3 regions of the Agrobacterium sp. 22-223-1 genome follow, and region 3 is predicted to be linked to each of the others. Evidence: predicted binding sites of a transcription regulator. Region 3 holds the regulator's gene; each other region holds the start of a gene.
What was found. The regulator PhoB, encoded in region 3, activates phosphate uptake and scavenging genes when phosphate is short. The targets are predictions, from matches to a motif close to TGTCATNNANCTGTCAT.

Region 1 (4,210 bases), on a different contig from region 3:
TGACGACCAGAAGGAAGAAGGTTGTCGGCGCCAGCAGCGGGAAAACGATGGTCCAAAAGCGCCGCGAACCGCGCGCGCCGTCGATGGAGGCTGCTTCCAGCAATGATTTAGGAATTGCCTGCAAGCCTGCGACAAAAAACAGGAAATTGTAGCTGATCTGCTTCCACGCCGCCGCCGCGACGACGAGCAGCATGGCCTGATCGCCGTTGAGCAGCGGGTCCCACATGATGCCGTTGCGGCGCAGGATGTAGGAGAAGGTGCCCATGGCCGGGTTGAACATGAAGAGCCACAACATGCCGGCCACCGCGGGGGCGACGGCATAGGGCATGATCATCATGGTGCGGTAAAAACCCTTGCCGCGCACCACGCGGTCCGCCGCCGTCGCCAGAAGCAGCGCCAGCCCCATGGAGACGAGCGCGGTCAGGATGCTGAAGATGACGGTGACCTGCAGCGAGTTCAGATAGCTTTCATCCGACAGCACGGCGGAAAAATTCGCCAGCCCGACGAAATTGCTGTTCAGCCCGAAGGCGTCCTCGCGCATGGTCGACTGGTAAAGCGCCTGGCTTGCCGGCCAGAAGAAAAAGATCACCGTGAGGATGATCTGCGGCGCGACCAGCAGATAGGGCAGGATCTTGTTGGGGAATACGACGCTTTGCACGGCGATCTCCTGATGAAATGGGAATGCCGCCCGCACCCTTTTGAGGATGCGGGCGGGGCAGGGGATCGTTTAGTTGCCGGCAGCCTGTTTGATGGCCGCATCGCCGCGCTCGACGATCTTGTCGAGTGCCGCTTTCGCGTCCTGCTTGCCGGCCAGCATCGCCTCGAACTCTTCATTCATGATGTCGCGCACCTGCGGCAGGTTCACGAGACGCACGCCCTTGGAGTTTTCTGTCGGCGGCTTGCCCATCATCTGCAGCAGCGGCGTTTCACGGGCGGGGTTCTTGTCGTAGAAGCCGGATTTCTTGGTTTCCTCATAGGCCGCGATGGTCACGGGCATATAGCCGGAGACCTGATGCAGGCGCGCCTGGATATTGGTCTGGGAGAGGAAGTGGAAGAACTCGGCTACGCCCTTATATTCGGCGTCGCTCTTGCCGCCGAAGACCCAGAGGCTGGCGCCGCCGGGAATGGTGTTCTGCGGACCATGGCCCTCATAATAGGGAAGCTGGCCGATGCCGTAATTCATGCCGGTCTTGACGATATCGCCAAGGCCGCCAGAAGATTCGGTCAGGATGCCGCATTCGCCGGACATGAACAGCTGCTTGGCTTCCGAGGTGCGGCCGCCATAACGGAAGGTGCCGTCCTTGGCGAGATCGGCAATCGCCTGGAAATGCTCGACGAAGAGCGGTGCATTGACCGCAAGCTTCACATCCGTGCCGCCAAGGCCGTTTTCATTGCTGCCATAGGAGACGTTGTTCCAGGCGGCGAAGTTTTCGGTCTGAATCCAGGTGAGCCAGGTGGAGGTGAAACCGCATTGGGCCGCACCGCTGGTCTTGATCTTCTTGGCGGCTTCGAAAACTTCCGGCCAGGTCTTCGGCGGGTTGGCGGCGTCGAGGCCGGCCTTCTGGAAGACATCCTTGTTGTAATAGAGGATCGGCGAGGACGAATTATAGGGGAAGGACAGCATGGTGCCGTCAGGCTTGGAATAATAGGCCACGATGCCGGCCAGATAGTCGGCCTTGTTGAAGGTATAGCCGCCTTCCTTCAGCACGTCGGCCACCGGCTTGATGGCGCCGGCAGCACCCATCATCACGCCCGAACCGGCGTCGAAGACCTGAATGATCGCCGGCGGCTGTTTGGCGCGGAACGCCGCAATGCCGGCATTTAGGGTTTCCGGATAGGTGCCCTTGAAGACGGGCGTGATCTTGTATTCTTTCTGGCTATCGTTGAATTCTTTGGCAAGCGTATCCACGACCTCGTTATTGGCGCCGGTCATGGCGTGCCACCACTGAATGTCCGTTACTGCATATGCATTCGATGTGACAAAAAACGAAAGCGCGGATGCCGCGGCGAGGCGGTAGCTGAGTTTTTTCAAGGTCATTCCTCCCGTTATGAAAACAGTAAAAGATACAGCCCCTTATTGCAGTCGTTCCTCCTCGATCCGGCTGCGGGCGATCTTTTCTGTACTAGCGATCTGATTAAAAGCGAACTCTAACGAAAATGCAAGAGAACGTGGAACGATTAAAACGAAAGTGAAGGAAACGGATTTATTATTCCATTTCCTGCGTTCCATGGTTTTTTCATGCGCCCGACCGTTAGGGGAATGCCGGCGCGGGATTAGCTCCCGCCGGAAATCCAATAATCGTCATTGATATGTTATTACATTACGTATTATGGTGCGGCGAATTTATGGATGGCGAAGGTGCGGATGTGTTCGGAATGAAGCGGAAAAATGCGGTCGATTCCAGGGACGATTCGGCCGTCGCGCCACCTGTCCGCACGGTGCCGGTTACCCTGCTGACCGGTTTTCTGGGCGCGGGCAAGACGACGTTGCTGAACGCGCTTCTGACTGAGCCGTCCATGCGCGATGCCGCGGTCATCGTCAATGAATTCGGCTCGGTGCCCATCGATCACGGTCTGGTGCGAACGGGTTCTGAACGATATTTCAGAACGACGACGGGCTGCATCTGCTGTACGGCCACCAGCGATATCCGCACCTCGCTTTACGAGCTGCATCAGGCCTTTCTGGAAGGGATGATGCCGGAAGTATCGCGGGTCGTCATCGAAACCACCGGCCTTGCCGATCCCGCGCCGATCATCAACAGCCTGATCGCCGGTGGCACGCCGGCGCTTGGCCTGCGCGATCACATCGTGGCCCGGCATTTCCACCTTTCAGGCGTGGTCACGGCTTTCGACGTTGTCTCCGGTCCGGCGATGCTCGACAGTTTTATCGAAGGCTGGAAACAGCTTGCCTTCGCCGATCATATCGTTCTGACGAAAACCGATCTTGCCGATGCTGCGGCCGTGGACCGCGAAAGCCTCGCGGATCTCAATCCTGCGGCATCGTTTCATGACCGTAATGCCGCCGATTTCGATCTGATGTCGTTGTTTGCAGCGTCGGATTATTCGCTGCGCGGCAAGCCGGAGGATGCGCCGGGGTGGCTTGCGGCCGACAGGCTGAGCCTTCATGCCGCCCACCAGCACGATATCAATCGCCATGGGGTCGGGGTCGAGGCTTTCGATCTCACCTTCGACGGCGCTTTCGATCCGCAGGCGATCGTCACTTTTCTGGAGCTCGTCACCAGCAATGTGCATTCCGGCCTGTTGCGGCTCAAGGGAATTTTCGGCGCGACGGATGACCCGGAGCGGCCGGTTGTCGCCCATGCGGTGCAGCACCGGCTTTATCCATTGACCCGCCTGGAGCGCTGGCCGGATGGCAATCGTTCCACGCGCATCGTGCTGATCGGCATGGATATGCCGCAGCAGCCGATCCGCGCTCTCTTCGATACGTTGGCCTCGCGGGCGGGGCGAAAGGGCAGGGCATGAACAATCCGCTTGCGCGTAGCGGCTCGGCAATCGTCTCGCAGGCCCGTCTTCTGAAGCAATGGTCCCGCGATCTGCTGCATCTCTACCCCGAAGACATTATCACCGTCAGCGAGCTTTCCTGCTCCCTGCCGGATTGCCCACCACGCGAAACGGTGATCGTCATCCTGTCGGCTTCCGGTGCCAGCCGGCAACTATCCATCCACAAGGCGCTTCTCGCGGTGGATCATGACGATATCGTGCGCGCCATCGCCGCGAATTCGGCTTGAGAACCCGTCTTCAGGCTCAGGATGCGCTTGACCGCCGCCGCCCTCATCCGCCACTTCAGGGGCAGCGCGGGATTCGCGGATGATGAAGGGCGGGCAATGGCCGATCTGGCGGTATATGCGGGTTTGTTCCTGACGGCGTTTATCGCGGCGACCATTCTGCCCATGCAGTCGGAGGCCGCACTGGCCGGCCTCATCGTTTTGAAATCGCAGCCCGTCTGGCTGCTGGTCGTCGTGGCCAGCGCCGGCAATGTCGCCGGCTCCTTTGCGAACTGGCTGCTCGGCCGAGGCATCGAGCGCTTTCGGCATGAACGCTGGTTTCCGGTCGGTGAGGCGGCGCTGGAGCGCGCCCAGAACTGGTATCGTCGTTATGGCAAATGGTCACTGCTCATCAGCTGGGCGCCGCTGATCGGCGATCCGCTGACGGTCGCCGCCGGCATCATGAAGGAACCGCTGCCGGTCTT
Region 2 (4,210 bases), 250 kb from region 3:
CGACCGCATCGACGACCAACCACGCGCCTTTTCCGGCGGCATGCGCCAGCGCCTGCAGATCGCCCGCAACCTCGTCACCTCGCCGCGCCTCGTCTTCATGGACGAACCGACCGGCGGCCTCGATGTCTCCGTGCAGGCGCGCCTGCTTGATCTGGTCCGCGGTCTCGTCAACGATCTCGGTCTTGCTGTCGTGGTCGTCACCCATGATCTGGCGGTGGCGCGGCTGCTTTCCCATCGCATGATGGTGATGAAGGGCGGCGATGTCATCGAGCACGGCCTGACCGACCGGGTGCTGGACGACCCGCGCGAGCCCTATACGCAATTGCTTGTTTCCTCTATTCTGCAGGTTTGACGCCATGCCGACGCCTCTTATCGTTTCGGAAGTCTTCAAAAGCTTCACCATGCATCTTCGCGACGGTATCGAACTGCCCGTTGTGCGCGATGTCAATTTCTCCGTTTGCGGCGGCGAATGTGTCGTACTGGGCGGTCCCTCCGGCATCGGCAAAAGCTCGATCCTGAAAATGCTCTATGGCAACTACGCCATCGACAGCGGGCAGATTCTCGTTCGTCATGAGGGCCAGGTCGTCGATATCGGCAACGCCTCGCCGCGCACGATCCTCGATATCCGTCACCGCACCATCGGTTATGTCAGCCAGTTCCTGCGCACCGTGCCGCGTGTCGCTGCCATAGATGTCGTTGCCGAACCGCTTCTGGCGCGCAAGGTTGCCGCCGATGAAGCCCGCGAACACGCAGCCATGCTGCTTTCGAAGCTCAACCTGCCACGGGAACTATGGTCACTGCCGCCGGCAACCTTTTCGGGCGGCGAACAGCAGCGCGTGAATATCGCGCGCGGTTTCATCACCGACCATGCGATCCTGCTTCTGGACGAACCGACGGCCTCGCTGGACGCCCTCAACCGGCGTGTCGTCGTCGATATGATCGTCGAGAAAAAACAGAAGGGCACGGCACTGCTCGGCATTTTCCATGACGAGGAGGTGCGGGAAGCCGTGGCCGACCGCATTCTGGACGTCTCACAGTTTTCTCCCAGAAAGGCAGCGGCATGAGCGTCAAGGTGGGTCTGGAACCCGTCATCCACGAAAGCGCCCGTGTCATCAACTCTTCGATCGGTCGCTATACCGAAGTTTCGGAACGCTGCCGTATAGAGGAGGTCGAGATGGGCGATTACTCCTATATCATGCAGGACGGTGCGATCTGGTGCGCCACCATCGGCAAATTCGTCAACATCGCCGCCTCCGTCCGCATCAACGCCACCAATCACCCGATGCAGCGGGCGACGCTGCATCACTTCACCTATCGTGCCCACAACTATTGGGACGATGCGGAGGATGAGACGGACTTCTTTGCCGCCCGCCGCGCCAAACGCGTCGTCATCGGCCACGATGTGTGGATCGGTCATGGTGCGACGATCCTGCCCGGTGTCACGGTGGGAAACGGTGCGGTGATCGGGGCGGGTGCAGTCGTCTCAAAAGACGTCGCGCCCTATACCATCGTCGGCGGCGTGCCCGCCCGGCTGATCCGGGAGCGCTTCCCGGCGGAACTGGGCCGGCAAATGGATAATCTGAAATGGTGGGACTGGGACCACGCGGCATTGCGCGTCGCTCTCGAGGATTTCCGTAATCTGGACGCCGAGGGTTTTGTCGCGAAATATGGCGGATGAAATCTCCCTCTGCCGAACACCTGCAAATCCCGGGGCACCCCCGGGATTTTTGTTTATGCGATTAAAAAAGACACGCGGAATTGAACGGTCCAAGATTCCTCCCGAAAGCTTTGTCGGCGAACAGGCGGATGCGAGATCCGTGAAATCTGTAATATTTTATTCATCAAACTGACATCCACACTTCACGCACCGCTGTTACGCCGAACCCCGTCAAAAAGAAGATTGGACGGGGAAATGAGCTTTCACCTGAAGCAAGTCACGCGCCGCTTTGGCAACCACACTGCGGTCGATTCCGTGAATGTCGAAATTCCGCAGGGCCAGATGGTTGGCGTTATCGGACGCTCGGGTGCGGGAAAATCGACGCTGCTGCGCATGATCAACCGCCTCGTCGATCCGTCCTCGGGTTCCATCCATTTCAACGACACGGAAGTTTCGGCGCTGAAGGGCGCGGCGCTTCGCAGCTGGCAGCGCGACTGCGCCATGATTTTCCAGCAGTTCAATCTGGTGCCGCGCCTCGATGTGCTCACCAATGTCATGCTCGGTCGCCTCAATCACCGCTCGACGGCGCTCAGCCTGTTCAACATCTTCACCAATGACGAGCGCCTGATGGCCATCGCCGCCCTGGAAAGGCTCGGCATCGAGCATGTGGCCATGCAGGCTGCCGGCACGCTTTCCGGCGGTCAGCAGCAGCGCGTCGCCATCGCCCGCGCCCTGATGCAGTCTCCGAAGATGGTTCTCGCCGATGAGCCGATCGCTTCCCTCGACCCGCTGAACGCCAAGATCGTGATGGACGCGCTGCGCGACATCAATGAGCGCGAAGGCATTACGGTCATCACCAACCTGCATACGCTGGATACGGCACGCAATTATTGCGAACGCATCATCGGCATGTCTCAGGGCCGCGTCGTCTTCGACGGAACCCCTACTGAGCTGACGGCTGCGGCCGTCACGGAGATTTACGGAACCGACTCTCAAGGGTCGGGCATCGACGAGACCATGACCTCGACCAGCATAAATATTCCCGGCGCGCAGCTTCCCGCGCGTCCGGTGCAGCAATCTGCCGGCCCCGAACCGCTCGCTCTCGCCGGGCTCTGAGGAACCGCTCAGCATCGTTTGCGCCCGCGTCAAGGGCCGATACTTCACAACAAACTCCGGCTCGCCGGGAAACAGGAGAAAGTCCATGTTGAAGAAAGTCCTTCTTTCGGCAGTCGCGCTTGGCGTTCTGGCCGGTTCCGCCATGGCTCAGGACGTCAAGGTTCTGCGCATCGGTCTCGACGGCTCTGAAAACGAAGCCGACCAGATCCGCAACACCAAGTGCGTTGCCGATGGCCTGAAGGCCGCGACCGGCGTTGCCGAAGTTCAGGTTTTCCCGTCGCCGGACTATAACGGCGTCATCCAGGGTCTTCTCGGCGGCACCATCGACATCGCTTCCATGGGCGCGTCCTCCTACGCCAAGATCGCCCTGGCCGACCCCAAGGCTGTCGACCCGATCCTGACCTATACGGGTTCTGACGGCTCCAGCGGCTATTACACCATCATGGTTGCCCGCAAGGACAGCGGCATCAAGAAGCTGGCCGATGCCAAGGGTAAGAAGATCGGCTTCGCCGACCCGGATTCCACCTCCGGCTTCCTCGTTCCGAACGTGGCGATCCCCAAGGAAACCGGCACGCCGATCAAGGAATATTTCTCTGAAACCGGCTTCGGCGGCGGCCATGAGAACCTCGTTCTCGCCGTTCTCGACAAGAAGTTCGACGTTGGCACCACCTTCGGTTCGGGCGTCGGCAAGTGGGAAGAAGGCTACTCGGGCGGCAACCTTCACCAGATGGTCAAGAAGGGCAACCTCGACATGGACGATATCGTCGAAGTCTGGAAGTCGCCGCTGATCCCGAACGGCCCGCTGATGGTCACCAACAAGCTCGGCGACAGCATGAAGCAGAAGGTTGAAGACTACTTCATGGAACTGCCCAAGAAGGACCTCGCCTGCTTCCAGGCCTACACGCAGGGCAAGAACACCGCCTACATCAAGGTCGATCCGTCCTTCTACCAGACGATCATCGACGCCCGTAAATCCGTTATCGGCGGCTGATCCTGACGGAATGTTCTGAAAGCGGCGGTGCCCTATGGCATCGCCGCTTTTTGCCAATAAAGGAAAAGCGGCATGGCGACCACACTGCAACAGGGTACCCTCACGCCCGAGGGATTGAGCGCATCGTCCCGAACGGTCATGCGTCATTATCAACAGCAGCTTGCGACGCGGCGGGTCTATACCGTCATTTCGCTCGTGGTCTTTCTAGTCATTCTCGCGGCATCGCTGAATTTTGCCAACGAGGCGAATTCAGGCAAGTTCTTCGAGCGCCTGCCCTATTTCTTCGATTTTCTGAAAACGTTTGTGCCGGATAGCCCACTTGAAATCTTCCGTGCCATGTTCGATCTGCCGTCGCCCTATGACAATGGTTCGATGAAATACAATTACGTCGCGGATCGCGTCTATGTCACCGACAGCGTTTACATCCCGCATTTCATTTACCAGCT
Region 3 (4,210 bases):
ACATCCGGCGCTATCATCATCCTGCTTCTGTTCCTCATCGTCATGAATGTTGGCGCAATCCTGTTGCGTCGCCGCTTCGAACGGCGCTGGTAGAGGGAGCTTGAGCAATGAACATGTTGTCGGAAGCAGCAGTTGAAAAGGCGCTGGACAAGAAAATGAATGAAGTCTCATACAAGATGATCGGCAAGGACGTTTCGGTTTATTACGGCGAAAAGCGCGCGCTTTACGACGTGAACCTCAACGTTCGGGAAAATACAGTGACGGCGCTTATCGGCCCGTCCGGCTGCGGCAAATCCACCTTCCTGCGTACCCTGAACCGTATGAACGACACGATCGACGGTTGCCGGGTCACCGGCAAGATCACGCTCGACACCGACGATATCTACGATCAGGCGATTGACGTCGTGGAATTGCGCGCCCGTGTCGGCATGGTGTTCCAGAAGCCGAACCCCTTCCCGAAGTCGATCTACGAAAACATTTCCTACGGTCCGCGCATCCATGGTCTCGCCCGCAACAAGGCGGATATGGACCAGATCGTTGAGCAGAGCCTGCAGAAAGCGGGTCTCTGGAACGAGGTCAAGGATCGTCTGCACGAATCCGGCACCGGTCTTTCCGGCGGTCAGCAGCAGCGTCTGTGCATCGCACGCGCAGTTGCCGTCAGCCCGGAAGTGATCCTGATGGACGAGCCCTGCTCGGCTCTCGACCCGATTGCGACCGCAAAGGTCGAAGAATTGATCCACGAGCTGCGCACCAATTACACCATCGTCATCGTCACGCACTCCATGCAGCAGGCGGCGCGTGTTTCCCAACGCACGGCCATGTTCCATCTTGGTCATCTTGTCGAGGAAAACGAAACCGACAAGATGTTCACCAATCCGGACGACCAGCGCACGCAGGATTACATCATGGGCCGCTTCGGCTGATCCCGGCCGGCGCTTTATCGAAACCGAACAAGACTGGTGCTTCTGCCGTGCCCGCTTCCGGGTACGCGCATGCAGGCCAAGCCGGAGGACTAGACCATGACACAGACAACGACCCATTCGCACATCGTTTCCGTTTATGACGATGAATTGAAGTTTCTGACGCGCCGCATCGCCGAAATGGGCGGTCTTGCGGAGCAGATGTGCGCCGACGCCGTGCGTGCGCTCGTCAATTCCGATGCCGCGCTCGCCCAGAAGGTCATTTCCGACGATGCGATCCTCGACCACGCCGAGCGCGAGATCGGCGACAAGGCCATCGTCACCATCGCCAAACGCCAGCCGATGGCGGCAGACCTTCGCGAGATCATCGGCACCCTGCGTATTGCAGCTGACCTTGAGCGCGTCGGCGACCTTGGCAAGAACACCGCCAAGCGCGTCATCGCGGTTGCCGGCACCGGCGTGCCGCGCAAGCTCGCCCGTGGCATCGAGCACCTGTCGGAACTGGCGCTGGTACAGCTCAAGGAAGTGCTGGACGTCTATTCCACGCGTTCCGCCGAGAAGGCCAATGCCATTCGCGAGCGCGACGAGGAAATCGACGCCATGTACACGTCGCTCTTCCGTGAGCTTTTGACCTACATGATGGAAGATCCGCGCAACATCACCACCTGCACGCATCTTCTGTTCTGCGCCAAGAACATCGAGCGTATCGGCGACCACGCCACCAATATTGCCGAGACGATCTATTACATGACCACCGGCAGCCAGCCGGAAGGCGAGCGTCCGAAGGACGACAGTTCCAACACCCTCGGTTCGGTGACCGAGTAACAGACAGGCAGCGGCTTGCGGAGTTAGTATATGGTGCCCAAGATTGCAGTTGTGGAAGACGAGGAAGCGCTGAGCGTCCTGCTTCGTTACAATCTCGAGGCTGAGGGATATGATGTCGACACGATACCCCGTGGAGACGAGGCAGAAATCAGGCTGCAGGAACGTATTCCGGACCTTCTGATCCTGGATTGGATGCTTCCCGGCGTTTCCGGTATCGAACTGTGCCGTCGGCTCAGGATGCGGCCGGAAACCGAGCGCCTGCCCATCATCATGCTGACGGCGCGCGGCGAGGAAAGCGAGCGGGTTCGCGGTCTTGCCACCGGCGCCGACGATTATGTCGTCAAGCCGTTCTCGACACCGGAACTCATGGCCCGCGTCAAGGCGATGCTGCGCCGCGCCCGCCCCGAGGTTTTGTCTTCGGTGCTGAAATGCGGCGATATCGAACTGGATCGCGAGACCCATCGCGTTCACCGCAAGAGCCGCGAAGTGCGCCTCGGCCCGACGGAGTTCCGCCTGCTGGAATTCCTGATGACCTCTCCCGGCCGGGTGTTTTCCCGCTCGCAATTGCTGGATGGCGTCTGGGGTCACGATATCTATGTGGATGAGCGCACCGTCGACGTGCATGTCGGACGCCTGCGCAAGGCGCTCAATTTTTCGCATATGCAGGATGTCATCCGCACCGTGCGCGGCGCCGGATATTCAATGGAAGCCTGAGAAAACCGAAACCGATGGTTTCACTTGGGATAAACTCCCAAAAAATCAGAAGGCCCGATACCGGAATGGTGTCGGGCCTTTCGATTTTGAACCTTCCGCAAACGCGTATCCTTGTTCTTTTGAAGGTGACAGACGGTCTGCTGAAAGCCGGATTGCGCGGTGAAACCCTGACAGGAGAAAGGGCGCGGCACGTCGCCGACAAATTCAGAGCACTTGCCGCAAGGGCGCATCGCGGTTTTACATCCGGAGAATGCGCGAGAACAGGGATTGGGAGCGCCTCTTAGACAGCGTGCGCTCTATTCCGGAACCACCTTGAGTTTTGCCATAAAAAAACGGGCCCGAAGGCCCGTAGTTTTTGAGTGTCGAATGCGTGCCGCAACACTCAAGCCTTGCGACGCTCGCTTACCGGCTGGTAGGCGAGCTTTGCATGGAACTTGCAATAGGGCGAAGATTCCAGTGCTTCACAACCGCAGAAATGGAAATCATCCTTCAGCGGATCGCCGACCGGCCACTTGCAGGTGCGCTCCGTCAGTTCCGTCAGCGTCAGGCGGCGGGAAATCGGTGTAACGACATTTTTGGAGGGAACGTAATCGAGAACTTCGGCGGTCTCGATATCGATCTCCTCGTGCAGCGCGGTTGCCGCGCTCGAGCGGTTCAAGGCGCGTGCAGGTGCTGCGCTGACGCGGGTCGCGAAATTCGTCGCGCGCGGGGCAGGGGCGGCGGTGCGCTTGGGCGCGGAACGCGCCGACGTGACCGGGCCGCCGGCCTTCACGCGTCCCGGCAGGTTGAGGCGATGGACCTTGCCGATGACGGCATTGCGGCTGACACCGCCCAGCTGTGCTGCTATCTGGCTGGCGCTAAGCCCCTCGGACCACAATTTCTTGAGTTTTTCGACCCGTTCGTCTGTCCAGTTCATGCCGCTTCTCCGCTTGTCGCGTATAATGTCGGCAGAATCCTTCTCCGCCTCGCGGGCGTGCCGCGAGCGTGGTTTCTGCCTGATTTTTGGTGACTAGTTCCGCCGCAATGCAGTCTAGTAATTAGCGATTAACCTAGTGCCACGCAGACTCCGTGGCAAGAGTCGCGGGAATCATCTCGAATCGATTTTCCGGTTTTCCCCAACTTGCTGGCGAGTTGAGTCTGAAAGGCAACACCTTGGGCCTCGTCCGTCGCTACCTACTAGGGCTTGAGAAGCCCGGGAAACGCGGACTTTTGTTGACATCGGCAGGCGAAGTGACAATAGTGCCCCTGCCGCCGCGAGGCGGCATTTTTGATTTTCAGGCAAGGGATAACCCCGGAAGCCTATTGACAACCGTCTGACAGCGCATCCGCGCAAGGAGTGATACAGCCATGGCCGAAGCCGCCGCGCCATTGTTCGATACGTTTGCAAGAGCCCCCCTGCGCTTCGAGCGAGGCGAGGGCGTCTGGCTGTTCACGGAAAGCGGCGAACGATATCTGGATTTTGCAGCCGGCGTCGCGGTCAACTCGCTGGGCCACGCCCATCCGCACCTCGTGGAGGCGATCAAGACCCAGGCCGAGAAGGTCTGGCACGTCTCGAACCTTTATGAAGTGCCGGGCCAGGAAAAGCTCGCAAAGCGCCTGACGGAAGCGACATTCGCAGACAAGGTCTTCTTCACCAATTCCGGCGCGGAAGCGCTTGAATGCGCGATCAAGACCGCGCGCCGTTATCATTATTCCAAGGGGCATCCGGAAAAATTCCGTATCATCACCTTTGAAGGCGCCTTCCATGGCCG

Region 1: a site for PhoB is predicted at 2,301-2,317, ahead of ugpB (sn-glycerol-3-phosphate ABC transporter substrate-binding protein UgpB). Genes of this name have one in related genera too.
Region 2: a site for PhoB is predicted at 1,837-1,853, ahead of phnC (phosphonate ABC transporter ATP-binding protein). Genes of this name have one in related genera too.

What each region holds. Positions count from the first base shown of each region.
Region 1 is NZ_JBNWCN010000004.1:11,934-16,143, reverse strand. Features, by position in the region: gene ugpA (sn-glycerol-3-phosphate ABC transporter permease UgpA) at 1-658, opposite strand, end outside; gene ugpB (sn-glycerol-3-phosphate ABC transporter substrate-binding protein UgpB) at 728-2,038, opposite strand; gene ACQZ60_RS17660 (CobW family GTP-binding protein) at 2,377-3,483, shown strand; gene ACQZ60_RS17655 (hypothetical protein) at 3,480-3,749, shown strand; gene ACQZ60_RS17650 (YqaA family protein) at 3,846-4,210, shown strand, end outside.
Region 2 is NZ_JBNWCN010000001.1:113,621-117,830, reverse strand. Features, by position in the region: gene phnK (phosphonate C-P lyase system protein PhnK) at 1-352, shown strand, start outside; gene phnL (phosphonate C-P lyase system protein PhnL) at 357-1,064, shown strand; gene ACQZ60_RS00545 (transferase hexapeptide repeat family protein) at 1,061-1,678, shown strand; gene phnC (phosphonate ABC transporter ATP-binding protein) at 1,913-2,773, shown strand; gene phnD (phosphonate ABC transporter substrate-binding protein) at 2,859-3,764, shown strand; gene phnE (phosphonate ABC transporter, permease protein PhnE) at 3,837-4,210, shown strand, end outside.
Region 3 is NZ_JBNWCN010000001.1:363,779-367,988, forward strand. Features, by position in the region: gene pstA (phosphate ABC transporter permease PstA) at 1-93, shown strand, start outside; gene pstB (phosphate ABC transporter ATP-binding protein PstB) at 108-923, shown strand; gene phoU (phosphate signaling complex protein PhoU) at 1,020-1,745, shown strand; gene phoB (phosphate regulon transcriptional regulator PhoB) at 1,776-2,459, shown strand; gene ACQZ60_RS01815 (GcrA family cell cycle regulator) at 2,842-3,375, opposite strand; gene ACQZ60_RS01820 (aspartate aminotransferase family protein) at 3,807-4,210, shown strand, end outside.